DNA from 3 places in the Arthrobacter sp. 10L424 genome. Region 1 is predicted to be linked to each of the others. Evidence: riboswitches for the same ligand, from Rfam matches in the RefSeq annotation. Region 1 holds a riboswitch; each other region holds the start of a gene.
The links. Region 1 has a riboswitch for thiamine pyrophosphate ahead of thiO (glycine oxidase ThiO). Riboswitches for the same ligand answer to the same signal wherever they lie in the genome.
Positions count from the first base shown of each region.

Region 2: linked by a shared signal. The riboswitch ahead of AC1DC5_RS08825 (bifunctional hydroxymethylpyrimidine kinase/phosphomethylpyrimidine kinase) and the one ahead of thiO (glycine oxidase ThiO) in region 1 are both predicted to bind thiamine pyrophosphate.
Region 3: linked by a shared signal. The riboswitch ahead of AC1DC5_RS17035 (ECF transporter S component) and the one ahead of thiO (glycine oxidase ThiO) in region 1 are both predicted to bind thiamine pyrophosphate.

Region 1 is NZ_JBFTJH010000001.1:549,713-555,192, forward strand. It holds gene AC1DC5_RS02605 (ferritin-like fold-containing protein) at 1-527, shown strand, start outside; gene AC1DC5_RS02610 (thiamine phosphate synthase) at 551-1,303, opposite strand; TPP riboswitch at 1,330-1,461, shown strand; gene thiO (glycine oxidase ThiO) at 1,455-2,858, shown strand; gene thiS (sulfur carrier protein ThiS) at 2,855-3,091, shown strand; gene AC1DC5_RS02625 (thiazole synthase) at 3,088-3,915, shown strand; gene AC1DC5_RS02630 (4a-hydroxytetrahydrobiopterin dehydratase) at 3,945-4,274, shown strand; gene AC1DC5_RS02635 (hypothetical protein) at 4,388-4,690, opposite strand; gene AC1DC5_RS02640 (DUF3107 domain-containing protein) at 4,743-4,967, opposite strand; gene AC1DC5_RS02645 (TetR/AcrR family transcriptional regulator) at 5,029-5,480, opposite strand, start outside.
Region 2 is NZ_JBFTJH010000003.1:694,850-700,329, reverse strand. It holds gene AC1DC5_RS08830 (Rne/Rng family ribonuclease) at 1-1,679, shown strand, start outside; TPP riboswitch at 1,784-1,881, shown strand; gene AC1DC5_RS08825 (bifunctional hydroxymethylpyrimidine kinase/phosphomethylpyrimidine kinase) at 1,864-3,528, shown strand; gene rplU (50S ribosomal protein L21) at 3,882-4,190, shown strand; gene rpmA (50S ribosomal protein L27) at 4,252-4,515, shown strand; gene obgE (GTPase ObgE) at 4,633-5,480, shown strand, end outside.
Region 3 is NZ_JBFTJH010000011.1:135,944-141,423, forward strand. It holds gene AC1DC5_RS17030 (ABC transporter ATP-binding protein) at 1-1,324, opposite strand, end outside; gene AC1DC5_RS17035 (ECF transporter S component) at 1,324-1,965, opposite strand; TPP riboswitch at 2,031-2,174, opposite strand; gene AC1DC5_RS17040 (heme-degrading domain-containing protein) at 2,371-2,910, shown strand; gene AC1DC5_RS17045 (ABC transporter ATP-binding protein) at 3,009-3,941, shown strand; gene AC1DC5_RS17050 (ABC transporter permease) at 3,948-5,264, shown strand; gene AC1DC5_RS17055 (DUF4235 domain-containing protein) at 5,384-5,480, shown strand, end outside.

The DNA of each region.
Region 1 (5,480 bases):
TGATCGAGTTCCAGCACTACGAACTCGTGAGCGCCAAGCTCGATGCCATGGGCCTGGACCCGGAGGCGGCCATGCTGCCGTTCCAGCCATCCGTGGACCACTTCCACGAACGAACCCGCCCGGCGGACTGGTACGAATCCCTCATGAAGGCGTACGTGATCGACACCGTCTCCGCCGATTTCTACCGGGCCATTTCACGCTACGTCGACGCCGGGACCCGGGACCTGGTGGAGCAGATCCAGGCCGATGAAGAGGCCACGGCGGTGCTGCGGGAACGGCTCAAGTCCGCCCTGGCCGATGACCCGCGGCTGGCGTCACGGCTGGCGCTGTGGGCCAGGCGCCTCCTCGGGGAAGCCCTGACCCAGGCCCAGCGGGTGAGCTTCGAGCACGCGTTCGTCGGCGGCCTGGCCGGCGCGAATGAGGACGGGTCCACGGACGACGGGTCCAGGGAACTTGTCCGCGGGCTCATGGCGGAACTGGCAGCCAACCACTCGCGCCGGATGACGGCGCTCGGTCTGGCCGGTTGAGTCTGGCCGGCTGAGCGCCGCGCTCAGTTGCCGGCGGCGTCGAGTGCGGCCAGCAGGGCCCGGGCGGCGCCGGCGGGATCGTCGGCTTCGGTGATGGCCCGGACCACCACGATCCTGCGGGCGCCGGCTGCCACCACCTCTTCCACGTTTCCGAGGTCGATGCCGCCGATCGCAAACCACGGCACACCATCTGCCACCTGGCCCTCGGCAGTCTTCCCCTCGGCAGTCTTCCCCTCGGTTGTCTTCCCCTCGGTTATCTTCCCCGCCGGGGCTCCGGCCCGGCGGCCCGCCTCCGCCGCATAGCGCACCAGATCAAGTCCGACGGCGGCGCGCCCCGGTTTCGTGGGAGTGGCCCACACCGGTCCGACGCAGAAGTAGTCCAGGCCATCGCTGCCGGCTGAGGACGCAAGGGCCGCGTCCACCTGCTCCGGGCTGTGGGTGGACAGTCCGATCACGGTGTCCTTGCCCAGGAACGTCCTGGCGGCGCCGGTGGGGATGTCCTTCTGCCCGATATGGAATACCGGAGCCCCGGCGAGCGAGGCGAGGTCCGCCCGGTCGTTGACAGCCCAGAGGCGGTTATGGCGGCGGGCTGCCTGGTGCAGGACCTCCAGCAGTTCCAGTTCCTCGGCCGCCTCCAGCGACTTGTCGCGCAGCTGGATGATATCGACGCCGCCGGCAAAAGCCTCGTCCACGAAGTCAGCAAAGTCGCCGCGGCCCTGCCGGGCATCGGTGCAGAGGTATAGGCGGGCGGTGGTGTGGACGGCATCCTGGCTCATGCCCCCAGCCTAGTTCCTCTAAACTGGGCCAATACCGCGGGAGCCCGCCGCCGTCGACGCCACCAGCGTCCGGCGCCGGCAGGCTGAGAGGGCGTCAGAGCCGACCGCTTGACCTGATCCGGTTAGTACCGGCGTAGGGAAGGAATCCTTCATGGACACCACATCCGCCCGCGGCACGGCCGCGGGCAATGACGCCGCGGCGCCTGCGGCCGCTGCCGATGACACCGAAGCCGGGAAATGTTACGACGTCGCCGTGATCGGCGGCGGCGTTGTGGGCCACGGAATCGCGTGGGCGGCGAGGCGCTCCGGCCGAACGGTCGCCCTCATCGACGACGCCCCGGGCAGCGGCGCCAGCTGGGCCGCCGCCGGCATGCTCGCCCCCGTCAGTGAACTGCACTACCAGGAAGAATCCCTCCTGGAGCTCATGCTCGAGTCCTCACGCCTCTGGCCGGCATTTGCCGCCGCGCTGGAGGACGGGGGAGACGGGCCGGATACCTGCGCCGCCGCCGGTGCCGCCAGCACGGGGTACCTCACGACGCCGACCCTCGCCGTGGGCGCCGACGCCGCCGACCGCCGGGCGCTCGCGGACCTGCGCACCGTCCAGCAGGCGTCCGGCCTTGCCGTCGAGCCGCTGAGTGTCCGGGAGGCGCGCATGCGCGAACCCCTGCTGAGCCCCGGCATCTCCTGCGCCTTCGGCATTCCCGCCGACCACCAGGTGGACCCCCGCCGGCTGCTCGCCCGGATCGCGGAACTCCTGGCCGCGGACAGCCACTGCGACACGATCGGGCGTCGCGCTGCCGGGCTGTCCTGGCAGGACGGGCGCGTGGCCGGGGCGGACCTCGCCGGCGGCGGCACGGTCCTGGCCCGGGAAACCATCGTCGCCAACGGCCTCGGCGCCGCCGCGCTCCGGGGCCTGCCCGCCGGACTCCGGCTGCCGCTGCGGCCGGTCCACGGCGATATTCTCCGGCTCCGGGTCCCGCAGAAGCTGCGGCCGCTCCTGACATCCACCGTGCGGGGACTGGTCCGCGGGGTGCCCGTCTACATCGTTCCCCGGCAGGACGGCACAGTGGTGATCGGTGCCACGCAGCGGGAGGATGCCCTCGGCGAAAACGGCCAGGCACCGGATGGCGCCACCCCCGGCTCCGCCGGCTCCGCAGTGTCCGCCGGCGGCGTCTACCAGCTGCTGCGCGACGCCCAGCACCTGGTCCCCGCCGTCGCCGAACTCGAACTGCTCGAGGCCACCGCCAGGGCCCGGCCCGGGACCCCGGACAACGCGCCCCTGCTGGGCCGCGTGGCGGAACCGGGCGGCCAGGGGGACATTGCGGGGCTGATTATCGCCACCGGCTTCTTCCGGCACGGAATCCTCCTCACGCCGGCCGCCGCGGAGATCTGCCGGCAGCTGCTCGACGGCGTCGAGGACCCCCGCTGGGCCTGTTTCCGGCCGGACAGGTTCGCCGCCGGTACCGGGCCCGCTGGCCAGGCCTCCACCCGACAGCAGAACATGACCACGCGGACCACCAATCCCAACCCTGAGCACAGCAAGGAATCGGTATGAACATCACATTGAACGGAACCGGGCACACGCTTCCTGACGGCGCCTCGGTGGGCGCCCTCGTCAGCGCGGTCACCGGCCGGCCGCTGGCCCCGAACGGCCAGTCTGCGGACGGCGGGAAACTCGGGGTCGCCGTCGCCCGTAACGCCGAGGTGGTTCCCCGCAGCCAGTGGCACGGCACCGCGCTCGCCGACGGCGACGACGTCGAGCTGGTCACGGCGGTGCAGGGAGGATGAGCAGCGCGGAAAACACCACACTGGCAGCGGCACCGAAGGCGTCAACGGCTGGCGGGGATCCGTTTGAGGTGGATGGCGTGCAGCTCGGGTCGCGGCTGATCATGGGCACCGGCGGGGCGCCGAGCCTGGACGGTCTTGGGGCTGCGTTGCTGGCGTCAGGCACCGAGCTCACCACCGTCGCCATGCGCCGCTACTCGCCGGCGGAGACGGGTTCGCTGTTCCAGCTGCTGCTGGACCACAACATCCGGGTGCTGCCCAACACCGCCGGCTGCTTCACCGCCAGGGACGCCGTGCTGACCGCCGAACTGGCCCGCGAAGCCCTCGAAACGGACTGGGTGAAGCTGGAAGTCATCGCGGACGAGCGCACCCTGCTGCCGGACGCCGTCGAACTCGTCGAGGCCACCGAGCAGCTCGTGGGCCGGGGGTTCAAAGTCTTCGCCTACACCAACGACGACCCCGTGCTTGCCCTGCGGCTCGAAAACCTCGGCGCCGCCGCGGTGATGCCGCTGGGCGCGCCGATCGGCACCGGCCTGGGCATCCTGAATCCACACAATATCGAACTCATCGTCTCGCGTGCCTCCGTGCCCGTGGTCCTCGACGCCGGCATCGGCACGGCCTCCGACGCCGCCCTCGCCATGGAGCTTGGCTGCGACGCCGTGCTGCTGGCCACGGCCGTGACCCGGGCACAGAATCCGGTGTTGATGGGGGAGGCCTTCAAGCACGCGGTGATCGCCGGTAGGCTGGCGAAAAGGGCCGGCAGGATCCCGCGCCGGGAACACGCGCTGGCGTCCTCGGCCATGGAGGGACGGGCCGAATTCCTGTAGGCCCCTCCGGCGCAGCAAAGGAGCCTGCCATGGCAGCCACAGAGGACATCCTCAACGAGGGCCAGGTCGACGCGGCCCTGGCGGGGCTGCCGGACTGGAGGCACCGGCTCGGCGGTCTCGTCACCGTCTACAAAGCGCCGACGGCGGCCGCGGCGCTGGAACTGATCGCCGCCGTCGGACGCCTGGCCGAAGAACAGAACCACCACCCCGACCTGGACTGGCGCTACCGCAGAGTCTTCCTGCGATACAGCTCCCACGACGCCGGGGACAACGTCACGCGGCGGGACGTCGCCGCCGCAACAGCCGCCGGCGCGGCCGCCGCCCGGCTCGGCGCTGTCGCGGAACCTCCGCCGCAGTAGGTCCGGGGCCGGTCCCGGGCCAGCGGAAACAGCGGCGATCGGGGCCTTAACGAACCGTGACCACGCACCCGGGCGGGCGGTGGTCAAGGTTGCAGGGCTGCTGCCGCGAACGGCTAGTAGCGCAGGATGGCGGTGAGCCGGGCGGTGTCGCGGCCGGTGCGGGTCTTGCCGAGGTAGAGCACAGCCGCCACGGCGGCGGCGGCGCCCAGGACCATGGGCAGTATCCACGGAATCCAGGTCAGCCCGGGCTGGTAGCCCAGTCCGGCGGCGATGAAGATGATCCAGCTCAACATCCCGGCGGTGAGCGATACCCCTGCCGGGACCGCTATGCCGTACTTGGCGTGCCGCTTGTCATTGGCCCAGACCACAAAGCCCGCGGCCACGGTCACCAGGGCAACCACAATCAGGGAAAGCATGTTTGGACTCCTTGCGGATCTGGGGACTGGGTTCAGCAGCGGCCGGTGGTGACTAGAACGCGCCGAAACCGACGCGGCGCACTTCCTCGGCGCCGATTTCAACATAGCCCAGGACATTCGAGGGAATGATGATCTGGCGGCCCTTTTCGTCCGTCAGCCGCAGCTCCGAGCCCTTGGCGATGGCCTCGCCGACCAATTTAGCCACGGCGTCGGCATCCTGGGCCGATTCCAGGACAATCTCGCGGCCGATGTTCTGAATGCCGATCTTTACTTCCACAGCAAGGCCTCCCAGCCAATCAAAGTCCAACAAAAATCAAAGCGTCATCTCTATTTGTAGTCTAGGTTTCCTTGGGGAAGCGTGAGATTCCGCGCCAAGCTAAACGGTAGATCAGGTCGCTGGCCACATCGAGGTCAAGATTGCCGTCGGTTTCCAGCCAGTACCGGGCGCTGACATGCGCCAGTCCGGCGAGTCCGCGGCCCAGCAACTGGGACTCCAGTTCGGGCAGCTTCGTGTCCTCCGCGATGACCCGGGCGACGGCGTCGGCGAAGGTCTTGTTGAACGCTTCCAGCCGCGCGCTGACGTCGGGGTCGTTGACGAGATCGGACTCGAAAACCAGGCGGTGGGCCTGGTCGTCGCTGGCGATGAAGCGGAAGTAGGCGCGCATGACGGCCTGGACGCGCTCATCGTTGTCGGTGGTGGAGTTGAGGGCCCCCAGCAGCAGCTCGGTCAGCTTGCTCAGCTGGCTGTCCAGCAGCGCGATATACAGCTCGCGTTTGGACGGGAAGTGCT
Region 2 (5,480 bases), on a different contig from region 1:
GCAAGCTGCCCGACGTCGAACGCAACCGCCTCAAGCGGATCCTCAAGGACCGCCTGCCGGAAGATGCGGGCGTCATCGTCCGCACCGCCGCCGAAGGTGCGTCCGAGGAAGAGCTCACGCACGACATCAACCGCCTCCGCGCCCAGTGGGAAGGCATCGAGGGCCAGTCGACCTCGACCAAGATCCTCGCCCCCGAACTGCTCTACGGCGAACCTGACCTGACCATCAAGGTGGTCCGTGACGTCTTCAACGAGGACTTCTCCAAGCTGATCGTCTCCGGTGAAGAAGCCTGGGACACCATCGAGGCCTACGTCACCTACGTGGCGCCGGACCTCGTGGGCCGGCTGGAGAAGTGGACCAAGGACACGGACATCTTCTCGGCCTGGCGCATCGACGAGCAGATCCACAAGGCTCTGGACCGCAAGGTCTTCCTGCCCTCCGGCGGTTCCCTCGTGATCGACCGCACCGAAGCCATGACCGTGGTGGACGTCAACACGGGCAAGTTCACCGGCAGCGGCGGCAACCTCGAGGAAACCGTCACCAAGAACAACCTCGAAGCAGCCGAGGAAGTAGTCCGGCAGCTCCGGCTCCGCGACATCGGCGGCATCATCGTCATCGACTTCATCGACATGGTGCTCGAATCCAACCGCGACCTCGTCCTGCGCCGCATGGTCGAGTGCCTGGGCCGGGATCGGACAAAGCACCAGGTGGCCGAGGTGACCTCGCTGGGCCTCGTCCAGATGACGCGCAAGCGGATGGGCACCGGGCTGCTCGAAGTCTTCGGCGAACAGTGCGAAGCCTGCGCCGGCCGCGGCATCGTCACGCACGACGAGCCGGTCGAGCACCGCCGCGCCAACGTGGTCGCCGCCGAGCACCACGTCCCGCGGACGGAGCAGCAGCCGGCAGCACGGACCGAACGCAAGAGCCGCCGGCGCGGCCGTGGCGGCCAGGGGACGGACGTCCAGTCCGCCCCGGCAGCCGTGCATGCCGAGCCCACCGACGCCGAGCGTCACGCCAAGGCCGAGGCAACCCGCGCCGCGCTGGCCAACATTGCAGCAGCGGCGCACGCCGCCCACCTGCATGACGGCGAGGCAACCGCCGACGCCGGGACCCGCGAGGCAGCGGTGGAGGCAGCCGTCGAGGCGGCTGTCGAGCTGGCCGCGACGGAGGAAGCGGCCGGACGTCCGGGCGCCGTGCTGACGTTCGGCGGCGAGCAGGTCGCCCTGCCGTTCGTGGAGCACGCAGAGGATTCCAGTGCGCCTGCGCTGACCCTGGACCTGCTGACCGAGGCTTTCGCCAATCTGGGCGAAACCGAAGGAGCCACGGCTCCTGCGGCAAAGGAACCGGCAGCGAAGTCCCCGGCGGCCCGGACGGCAGCGGCCGCTCCGGCCCGCGCCGGCGGAACCGGCCCGGGACGCGCCCAGGCGCCGGGTTCGCAGACTGAGGCGGAAGCCGAAGCCGGCACCTCGCGTGCCCGCCGCGGCCGCCGCAACCGGAGCGCCAGCCGCGCCCAGGGTGCAGCGAATGAGACCTCGGTCGAGCAGCGTCAGGAATCCCGGCAGTCCGCCGCCGTTTCGGTGCACGAGGCCAAGGTCCCGGCAGCAACGTCACCGGCGGCAAAGCCGGCCGCCAGCGAGCCGATCATCCTCGGCGTCGGCGTTCCGGCCTCGGAGCTCTGACTCCGGAACAGTTCAGCAAGGCCGCGGGCGCGGTCCGGACGGCGTAGCAATACGCGCAGTCCGGGCCGTGCCCGCGTCTTCGTTAAGGGATGCGGCTAGGCTGGAGCCCTGACACGGGGTGCCGCGCATCGAGCCGGCTGAGATCCAGACCCGTTGAACCTGTCCGGCTAGCACCGGCGAAGGGATGTCTCTCTTGACCACCGCCTCATCGTTTCTTCCGCCTGTCCCTGCCCCTTCGGCGCCCAGGATCCCGCGGGTGCTGGCGATCGCCGGCTCCGACCCCTCCGGCGGCGCCGGGATCCAGGCCGACCTCAAGAGCATCGCCGCGCACGGCGGCTACGGCATGGCAGCCATCACCGCCCTGACCGCCCAGAACACCCGCGGCGTCAGCGCCGTCCACGTCCCGCCAGCGGCCTTCCTGACCGCCCAGCTGGAGGCCATCAGCCAGGACATCACCATCGACGCCGTCAAGATCGGCATGCTGGGGGACGCCTCCGTGATCGACGCCGTCCGCAGCTGGCTGGAGAAGTCCCGCCCCGCCGTCGTGGTCCTGGACCCGGTCATGGTGGCGACGAGCGGCGACCGGCTGCTGCAGGAGTCCGCCGAGGCAGCCCTGCACGCGCTGTTGCCGTACGCGGACCTGATCACACCCAACCTCGCCGAGCTCGCCGTCCTGCTCCGGGAGGAGGCCGCCAAGGACTGGGCCGGGGCGCTGGAACAGGGCAAACGGCTCGCCGCCCAGACCGGCACCACGGTGCTGGTGAAGGGCGGCCACCTCGGCGGCAGCGGTTCCCGGACCGGCGCCGGCCATGACGACGGCGGCAACGGGTGCCCCGACGCGCTGGTCAACACCGGCGGGCTCCTGGCCCAGGACGTCGTGGTGGTGCCGGGGGAGCGCGTGCATACGCGCAACAGTCACGGCACGGGGTGTTCGTTGTCCTCGGCCATCGCCACAGTGCAGGCTAGAAACACAGTGCAGGCGAGAAATGCAGGGCAGGCAGGAAGTATTGGGCAGGGAACGGGGGACTGGGAGGCCGCGCTCCGCGAGGTCAAGCCGTGGCTGCAGGAGGCACTGCGCGCCTCGTCGGCGCTCGACGTCGGTACCGGCAACGGCCCGGTCCACCACTTCCACCACGTCCAGCAGCACACCCAGGACCACAGCGCCGCCCGGAATGGAACCGCCGCCCGGGAACCCGCCGAAGGCGAGTTCGCCGTCGCGCTCCGGGAAGCGGCCACCGCCGACCTGGAGGCGATCTACGGCCTTGACTTCGTCCGGGCCCTCGCCGACGGATCGCTCCCGGAGAAGGAGTTCGCCTATTACCTCGCCCAGGACGCGCTGTATCTCAACGGCTATTCCCGCGTGCTGGCCCGTGCCGCCGCGATCGCACCCACTGAGGCCGAGCAGCTGTTCTGGGCCCGCTCAGCGCAGAACTGCCTCGAGGTCGAGTCGGAGCTGCACCGGACCTGGCTCAGTACCCGCACAGCTGAGGTGACGCTCGGCCCGGTCACCAAGTCCTACGTCGACCATCTGCTGGCCGCCTCGGTCTCCGGCAGTTACGGGGTGCTGGTGGCTGCCGTGCTCCCGTGCTTCTGGCTCTACGCCGAGGTGGGGGAGACCCTGTACCGGCAGTTCCTGACCGCGGGCGCCCCGGAGTCCCATCCCTACGCCGTCTGGTTGCGCACGTACGCCGACGAGGAGTTCGTCGCCGCCACCCGGCAGGCCGTTGCCTACACCGACGCCGCGGCACGGGCGGCCTCAACGGGCGAACGGGACGCCATGACGCTGGCCTTCCGGCAGTCCGCCCGCTACGAGGTCGACTTCTTCGACGCGCCGCGGCTGCACGCCTGACAGCGGGTGCCCGTGTGGGCCTGTACGATGGGTGGGCACGGTTCCGGAAGTCGTTGCGGCAGGCTCTGTCCATACAGAGTGGCGCCTATCACGTACCTCCCTTCGGAACCAGCCTCATTTGCGGCCGAAGGCAAAATTAGCGTAGTCTAGATCTTCGGTGCTTACGCCAACACTTGGGTTATGACCTTGAGGACGCTCCATCCGATTTCGGATGCGTTTGTCCACGGGATAGCTCATGGATTCCCTTGGGAACTCCACCGGCGTAGAGGCACAGCGTGAGCCGGACCAGATTCGTTGGACCCAGGTTCCGCACGCAAATCTAGTAATAAACGTCGAGAGAAGTGAGTTCCCCAGTGGTGTACGCGATTGTCCGCGCAGGCGGCCGCCAAGAGAAGGTTTCCGTTGGAGACTTCGTTACCCTGAACCGCGTCCCCGGTGGAGCCGGCAGCACCTTTGAGTTGCCCGCACTGCTCCTGGTAGACGGTGACAAGGTCACGTCTGCAGCTTCGGACCTGGCCAAGGTAAAGGTTACGGCTGAGATCCTTGAGGACCTTCGCGGTCCCAAGATCGTCATCCAGAAGTTCAAGAACAAGACCGGTTACAAGAAGCGCCAGGGTCACCGTCAGGAATTGACCAAGGTCAAGATCACCGGTATCAAGTAACTAATCGTTACTGTTCAGGTTTTCAGCAGATTCCCCAGAATTTTAAGGCAGGCATTTCCAAATGGCACATAAAAAAGGCGCGAGCTCCACTCGCAACGGTCGTGACTCGAACGCCCAGTACCTCGGCGTCAAGCGCTTCGGCGGCCAGGTAGTTTCCGCAGGCGAGATCATCGTCCGCCAGCGTGGCACCCACTTCCACCCGGGCGCCGGCGTTGGCCGCGGCGGCGACGACACCCTGTTCGCTCTGACCCCCGGCGCTGTCGAGTTCGGCACCCGCCGCGGTCGTCGCGTTGTGAACATTGTGGCTGCTGCAGCTGCAGAGTAACAACAAGTCTTGAATCGGTGGAGCGGGCCATTAGGTCCGCTCCACCGGTGTTTTAACCGCATTACAATCATCCTGGGCGTCCTTGGCGCCTGAGGGAACAGCACTGAGGAGATCCACGTGGCCAGCTTTGTAGACCGGGTAGTACTGCACGTATCCGGCGGTACCGGCGGCCACGGTTGTGTCTCCGTCCACCGCGAGAAGTTCAAGCCGCTCGGCGGTCCCGACGGCGGCAACGGCGGCAACGGCGGCGACGTCATCCTGCGCGTCGACCCCCAGACCACCACCCTGCTGGACTACCACCACGCCCCGCACCGCCACGCGACCAACGGCGGCCCCGGCATGGGTGACTGGCGCGCCGGCAAACACGGCGAAACCCTGATCCTCCCGGTCCCGATCGGCACCGTGGTCAAGTCCAAGTCCGGCGACGTCCTCGCAGACCTCGTGACCGAAGGCGCAGAATACATTGCGGCCGCCGGCGGCATCGGCGGCCTCGGCAACGCCTCGCTCTCCTCGCAGAAGCGCCGCGCTCCCGGCTTTGCGCTGCTCGGCATCGAAGGCGAATCCAGCGACGTCGTCCTGGAACTGAAGTCCATCGCCGACATCGCCCTGGTGGGGTTCCCGTCCGCCGGCAAGTCCAGCCTGATTGCGGCGATGTCCGCCGCGCGGCCCAAGATCGCGGACTACCCGTTCACCACCCTGATCCCGAACCTCGGCGTGGTCCAGGCCGGCGACGTGCGCTTCACCATCGCCGACGTCCCCGGCCTCATCGAAGGCGCCAGCGAAGGCAAGGGCCTCGGCCACCACTTCCTGCGCCACGTCGAGCGTTGCGCCGCCCTGGTGCATGTCCTTGATTGCGGCACGCTCGAATCGGACCGCGACCCGCTCTCGGACCTGGCCATCATCGAGGCCGAACTCGAGAAGTATGCCGTGGACATGAGCTACAGCGGAGCCGACGGCGAAGTGGT
Region 3 (5,480 bases), on a different contig from region 1:
CGCGGCCCAGGTGCCGGGGTCCGAACATCAGCTCGTCCAGCACACGTCCGGTGACGAACTGGTGCTCGGGCTCCTGGAACACGGTGCCGATCCGGGCGATCAGCTGCTGCGCCTTCCACCGGTAGGGATCGATCCCGGCGCCGGCGCTGAGGTCCAGGGCGGCGGACACCGTGCCGGAGACCGGCGCCAGCAGGCCGGCGAGGGTCAGGGCGAAGGTGGACTTCCCCGACCCGTTGGGTCCCGTGATGGTCAGCGCCTCACCGGCGCGGACCTGGGCCGTGATCCCGGACTGTACGGGCTCCGGCGGAATGGGACGGAATCCTCCGCGGAACCCCGCCCGCCGCGGCCGTTCCCGCGAGACGGCCAGGTCCTCCGCGGCCAGCAGCAGCTGCCCCGCGATATTGCCTTGTGCGGCTTCCGGGCCGGTGGCACGTGTGCCTGCGGCCCATGTACCGCGTGCCCGGGTCTGCGGCACGTAGCCGGGTACCCAGACCCCGGCTGCGGTGAGCATGTCCCGTGCCTGCGCCAGGACCAGGTCCGGCGGTCCGTCGATCAGCACAGCGGAATCCGTGGCCGATCCTGGTTGCAGCACCACGATCCGGTCCACGAGGTCCTTCCACACCGAGACCCGGTGCTCCACCACCACCAGGGTGGCTCCGGTCTTGTCCAGGCAGCGGCCGACGGCGTCCCGGACTTCCAGCACTCCGGCGGGGTCCAGGTTGGCGGTCGGTTCGTCGAGCAGGATCAGCCCGGGCCGCATCGCGAGGATGCCGGCGAGCGCCAGCCGCTGCTTCTGGCCGCCGGAAAGGGCCGACGTCGGGTGGTCCAGCGGCAGCCGGCCCAGCCCGACGTCGTCGAGCGCTTCCGCGACGCGTGACCAGATCTCTGCCGGAGGCACGGACAGGTTTTCCGCGCCGAAGGCGACGTCGTCACCGAGGCGGGAGAGCACCACCTGGGTCTCCGGGTCCTGCTGCATCAGCCCGGCACGGCCGCGCCGGGCGCGGGGCGGGGCGCCGTCGATCAGCAGGCTGCCGGACTCGTCCGCGTCCCCGGCCGCGCCGCTGGCAGTAAGGTCAGCGCCGCCGGTCGCACGGCCGGCGTCACCGGCGGAGCTGTCGCCGAGCACCCCGGCCAGGGCGTGGAGCAGCGTGGACTTGCCGGCGCCCGAAGGCCCCAGCAGCAGCACGCGCTCCCCGGGCCGGATGTCCAGGTCCAGGCCGCTGACGGCGGGCCGGAGCCGGCCGGCGTGCCGCCAGCCCCAGCCCCGCGCGGTGATAGCCGCCGGCCGGACGCCGCTGCCGGTGGATGTGTTGGAGGCGGGCATCAGGAAAAGACAGGCTCCGTGGCCGCCTTGCGGGAGGCAAAGGAACTGAGCACACCGGTTCGGGCCAGGCCCCGGGTGGCGATCCACGACAGTCCGCCGGCGATCACGGCGCCGGAGACGGTGGTGAAGGCGATGTAGGCCAGCTTGTCCGCGGCTTCGTAGGCAATGTTCCAGCCCCAAGGCAGGAAGGAATCGTTCAGTCCGCAGAACAGCCCTGCCCCGGCCCCGGCCAGCAGGGACACGGGCAGGTTGAACTTCTTGTAGATGAACGCGGCGAAGACCAGCTCGGCGCCAAGGCCCTGCAGGAAGCCCGAGAACAGCACGGAGGCGCCGTACTGCGAGCCCATGATCAGCTCGCCGGTAGCGGCCACGGTTTCGCAGAACACTGCCGCGCCCGGCTTGCGGATGATGAGCATGCCCAGCACCGCCGGAATCATCCAGCCGCCGGCGTAGAGCCCGGTCAGCGGGGGGTAAACCGCATTGAGCGGGACGGAAACGAGGTTGGCGCCCTGGGACCAGGCCCAGAAGATCACGCCGCCGGCCACCGCGATCAACGCGGCCACCACAATGTCCACCACGCGCCAGTTGTAGCTGCGCCGGGTGCGCGTCTGTTTCGCAGATGCAGCAGATGTATCAGTCATATCGTCCTCCTGAGGAACAGGAGGGGAGAGTGCCCCGGGGCCGCGGCTTCCGCCGCCGCCCCGGGCACTCCGAGAACTCGACTCCCTTGCGCCGGTACTAACCGGATCAGGTTCGAGGGTCTGCGGCTGTCCGCACTCTCAGCGCCCACCTGTGGTTTCCCCGGATTTCTCCGGTGATACCCGACGGCGGCGCTCCCCTGTCGTATTGAAAATAGCCCTTGTGGGCGTGGCCCAGTTTACACCCGGGGTTCCTTGCTTTCCGGGCCCGGCCGTCACAATCCGCCGGCGTCGGCGCCGGTGACCTGCGGACCCCTGCTTGGTAGAGTCGGCAGGGCATGGGAACACCGGACACCGCTGCGGCCTGATGGCCACCCGACGGCGGCTCACTAACGGAAGCTGAATCACGTGACCAACCCACCAGTTCCTTCCCCCGGCTACGATCCGGACTCGACCGAAGCGCAGCCGCACGGATCCCTGGCGGCACTGATCGGCAGGATCCTGGCGGAAATGGACGAACTGCAGTTCCCGTCTTTCAGCAAAGACGACGCCCTGGATCTGGGGCTCCGCCTGGTTGAACTCGGCAGGCAGCGCTCCCACCCGATCGCCATCGACATCACCAAGGGCGAGCAGGTGCTATTCCACGCGGCACTGGAAGGCGCCACCCCGGACAACGAACGCTGGATCAGGGCCAAGCAGCGGACGGCCGTGCGGTACGAGGTCCCGTCGCTGCTGGTCGGACTCCGGGCCCGGTCCGCGGGACGGATGATCGAGGACAACGCCTGGTTCGATGAGAAGGAGTTTGCCGCCCATGGCGGCGCCTTCCCCATCTACGTGCGCGGCACTGGAATGGTTGCCACCGTCACGGTGTCGGGGTTGCCGCAGAAGGCCGACCATGAGCTGGTGGTTGAGGCCCTGTCTGACATCCTCGGCCCCGCCGGGAAATAGCCGGGACGCCTGGCCCGGACGGTTCGCCGCTTCCTGCCGGGTTCCGCGCGGTGTGCCGTTGATCGCCAGCGGCTGAGTGTCCGGTTAGAGTGGTGGGCATGACGTCGGGGGACGCGGCCGCGGAGCCGCTTGTACACATCAAAGACTTCAGGATGGACTTCGGGGACACGACGGTCATTAAAGACCTCTCCTTCGATGTCCGGGCCGGGGAGACCTTCGGATTCCTCGGCAGCAACGGGTCAGGGAAAACGACCACCCTCCGGGCGCTGCTGGGCATCTACCAGCCGACCGCCGGGACCCTCCACATCGGCGGCAAGCCCTTCGCCCCGCAGGACGGTGCCCGGCTGGGATACCTGCCCGAGGAACGCGGACTCTACAAAAAAGAGTCCGTCCTGGACGTCATGGTCTACTTTGGCCGGCTCAAGGGCCTGGACAAAACCCATGCCAGGACCTGGTCGCGGGAGTATCTGGAACGCGTCGGTCTCGCCGACAAGGCGAACACGCGCCTGGACAAGCTCTCCGGCGGACAACAGCAAAAAATCCAGCTCGGCGTGACCATCATGAACGACCCCGAGCTGCTGATCCTGGACGAACCCACCAAGGGGTTCGACCCGGTCAACCGGCGCCTGCTGATGGACATCATCGAGGAACAAAAACTCGCCGGCGCGACCGTCATCATGGTCACGCACCAGATGGAGGAAGTCGAACGCCTCTGCGACCGGGTGATCCTGCTCAAGGACGGCACCTCACGCGCCTACGGCACCGTCGCGGACGTCCAGGAACAATTTGGCGGGACCGTCTACCGGCTCACCTACGTCGGAACACTGCCGCCCTCTGCCCTGTACGACATCGTCACCGACGCTGGGGGCGCCGCTGAACTCTCCCCCGGCCCCGGCGCGGACGAAACGGCGGTCCTGCGCGAACTCATCGACCACGGCGTGGCCGTACAGTCCTTCACCACCGCCAGAACATCCCTGGACGAGGTCTTCATCAAGGTCTACGGCGAGAACCACGAAATGGCGGAGGTCTAGATTTCAATGGCACAACAAACATCCACCCAACTCCCGCCCGAATCCCCCGCCCCGGCGCCGTCCACGCCGGTACCGCCGAAACGGCCCTTCGCGCGGCACAACCTCCGCACCGTCGTGGACTTCGAAGTCACACGCACCATGAAAAAGCGAGGCTTCTGGATCGCGACCCTGTCCATCCCGGTCATCATGGCGATCGTTTTCGCGCTCATCTACATGAGCAACTCCTCCACCGCAGCCAGCGAAGACGCCCAGAAAACCGCCGCCATGACCTTCACCTACACCGACGACTCCGGCCTCATCACCCCGGACATCGCCACGGCCATGGGCGGAACGAAAACCACCGACCCCGACACCGCGCTCCAGGACGTCAAGAAGGGACTGACCGAGGCGCACTTCGCCTACCCCGCCGACCCAGCCACGCAGCCGGTGAAGGTCTACGGCACAGACAAGGGGATCTTCGAGAACGGCAAGTACGACGCCGTCGCCAAACAGCTCCTTACCGCCTCAGCCCAAGGCGCGATCGGCTCCCCGCAACTCACCGCAGCGGCCAGCGGCGACGTGACGACCGAGACCGAAACGTTCAAGGACGGCCAAACCACGGGCGGGTTCGGCTCCGCCATCCCGCCGCTGATGTTCCTGGTGATTTTCTACGTCTCGATAATTCTGCTCTCCAACCAGATGCTCAACAGCACCCTGGAAGAGAAAGAAAACCGGGTCACCGAGATGATCCTCACCACCCTGAACCCCACCACGCTGATCACCGGCAAAGTCATTGCCTTGTTCATGGTGGGTCTCATCCAGATACTGGTCTTCCTGACCCCGATCGTTATGGCGTTCCTCTTTTTCCGCGACAAACTCGCCATCCCGGACCTCGACCTGTCGATGATCAGTTTTGAGCCCGGAACCATCATCGTCGGGGCGCTGCTGCTCCTGGGCGGATTCACCGTCTTCACCGGCGTCCTGGTCGCGATCGGCGCCATCATGCCCACCGCCAAAGACGCCGGCACAATCTTCGGGCCCCTGATGGCCTTGATCTTCGTCCCGTTCTACGCGATCAGCCTGATCATCTCCGACCCGCGCGCCCCCATCGTGCAGATCTTCACGTACTTCCCGCTCTCGGCCCCCGTGACCGCCCTTCTCCGCAACAGCTTTGGCACGCTCAGCCCGCTTGAGTCCACGATCATCATCGCCGAACTGTTCATCGCCGGATTCCTCATCCTCCGGCTCGCAGTCCACCTCTTCCGGTACGGGTCCATCCAATACTCGAGCAAACTCTCCATCGCCGAGACCTTCCGGAAACGCACCGCACCAGCCCGGAAATGACAGCACACCGACGACGGCAAGGGGCGTAGTTCTCAGCACGCTGCGCCTTGGCTGGACCGCCGGTCCGGGAACGCTAGGCTAGGGGCAGCCCTGTTTCCTCCCGCAAGGAGTTGCGAAGAATGAACATTTTCATCAAACTGCTCGGCACCGGCATCAGCCTGTTGGCCGGCTTCCTTGGCACCAAGCTCGTTGACAGCGTCTGGGAAAAATCCACGG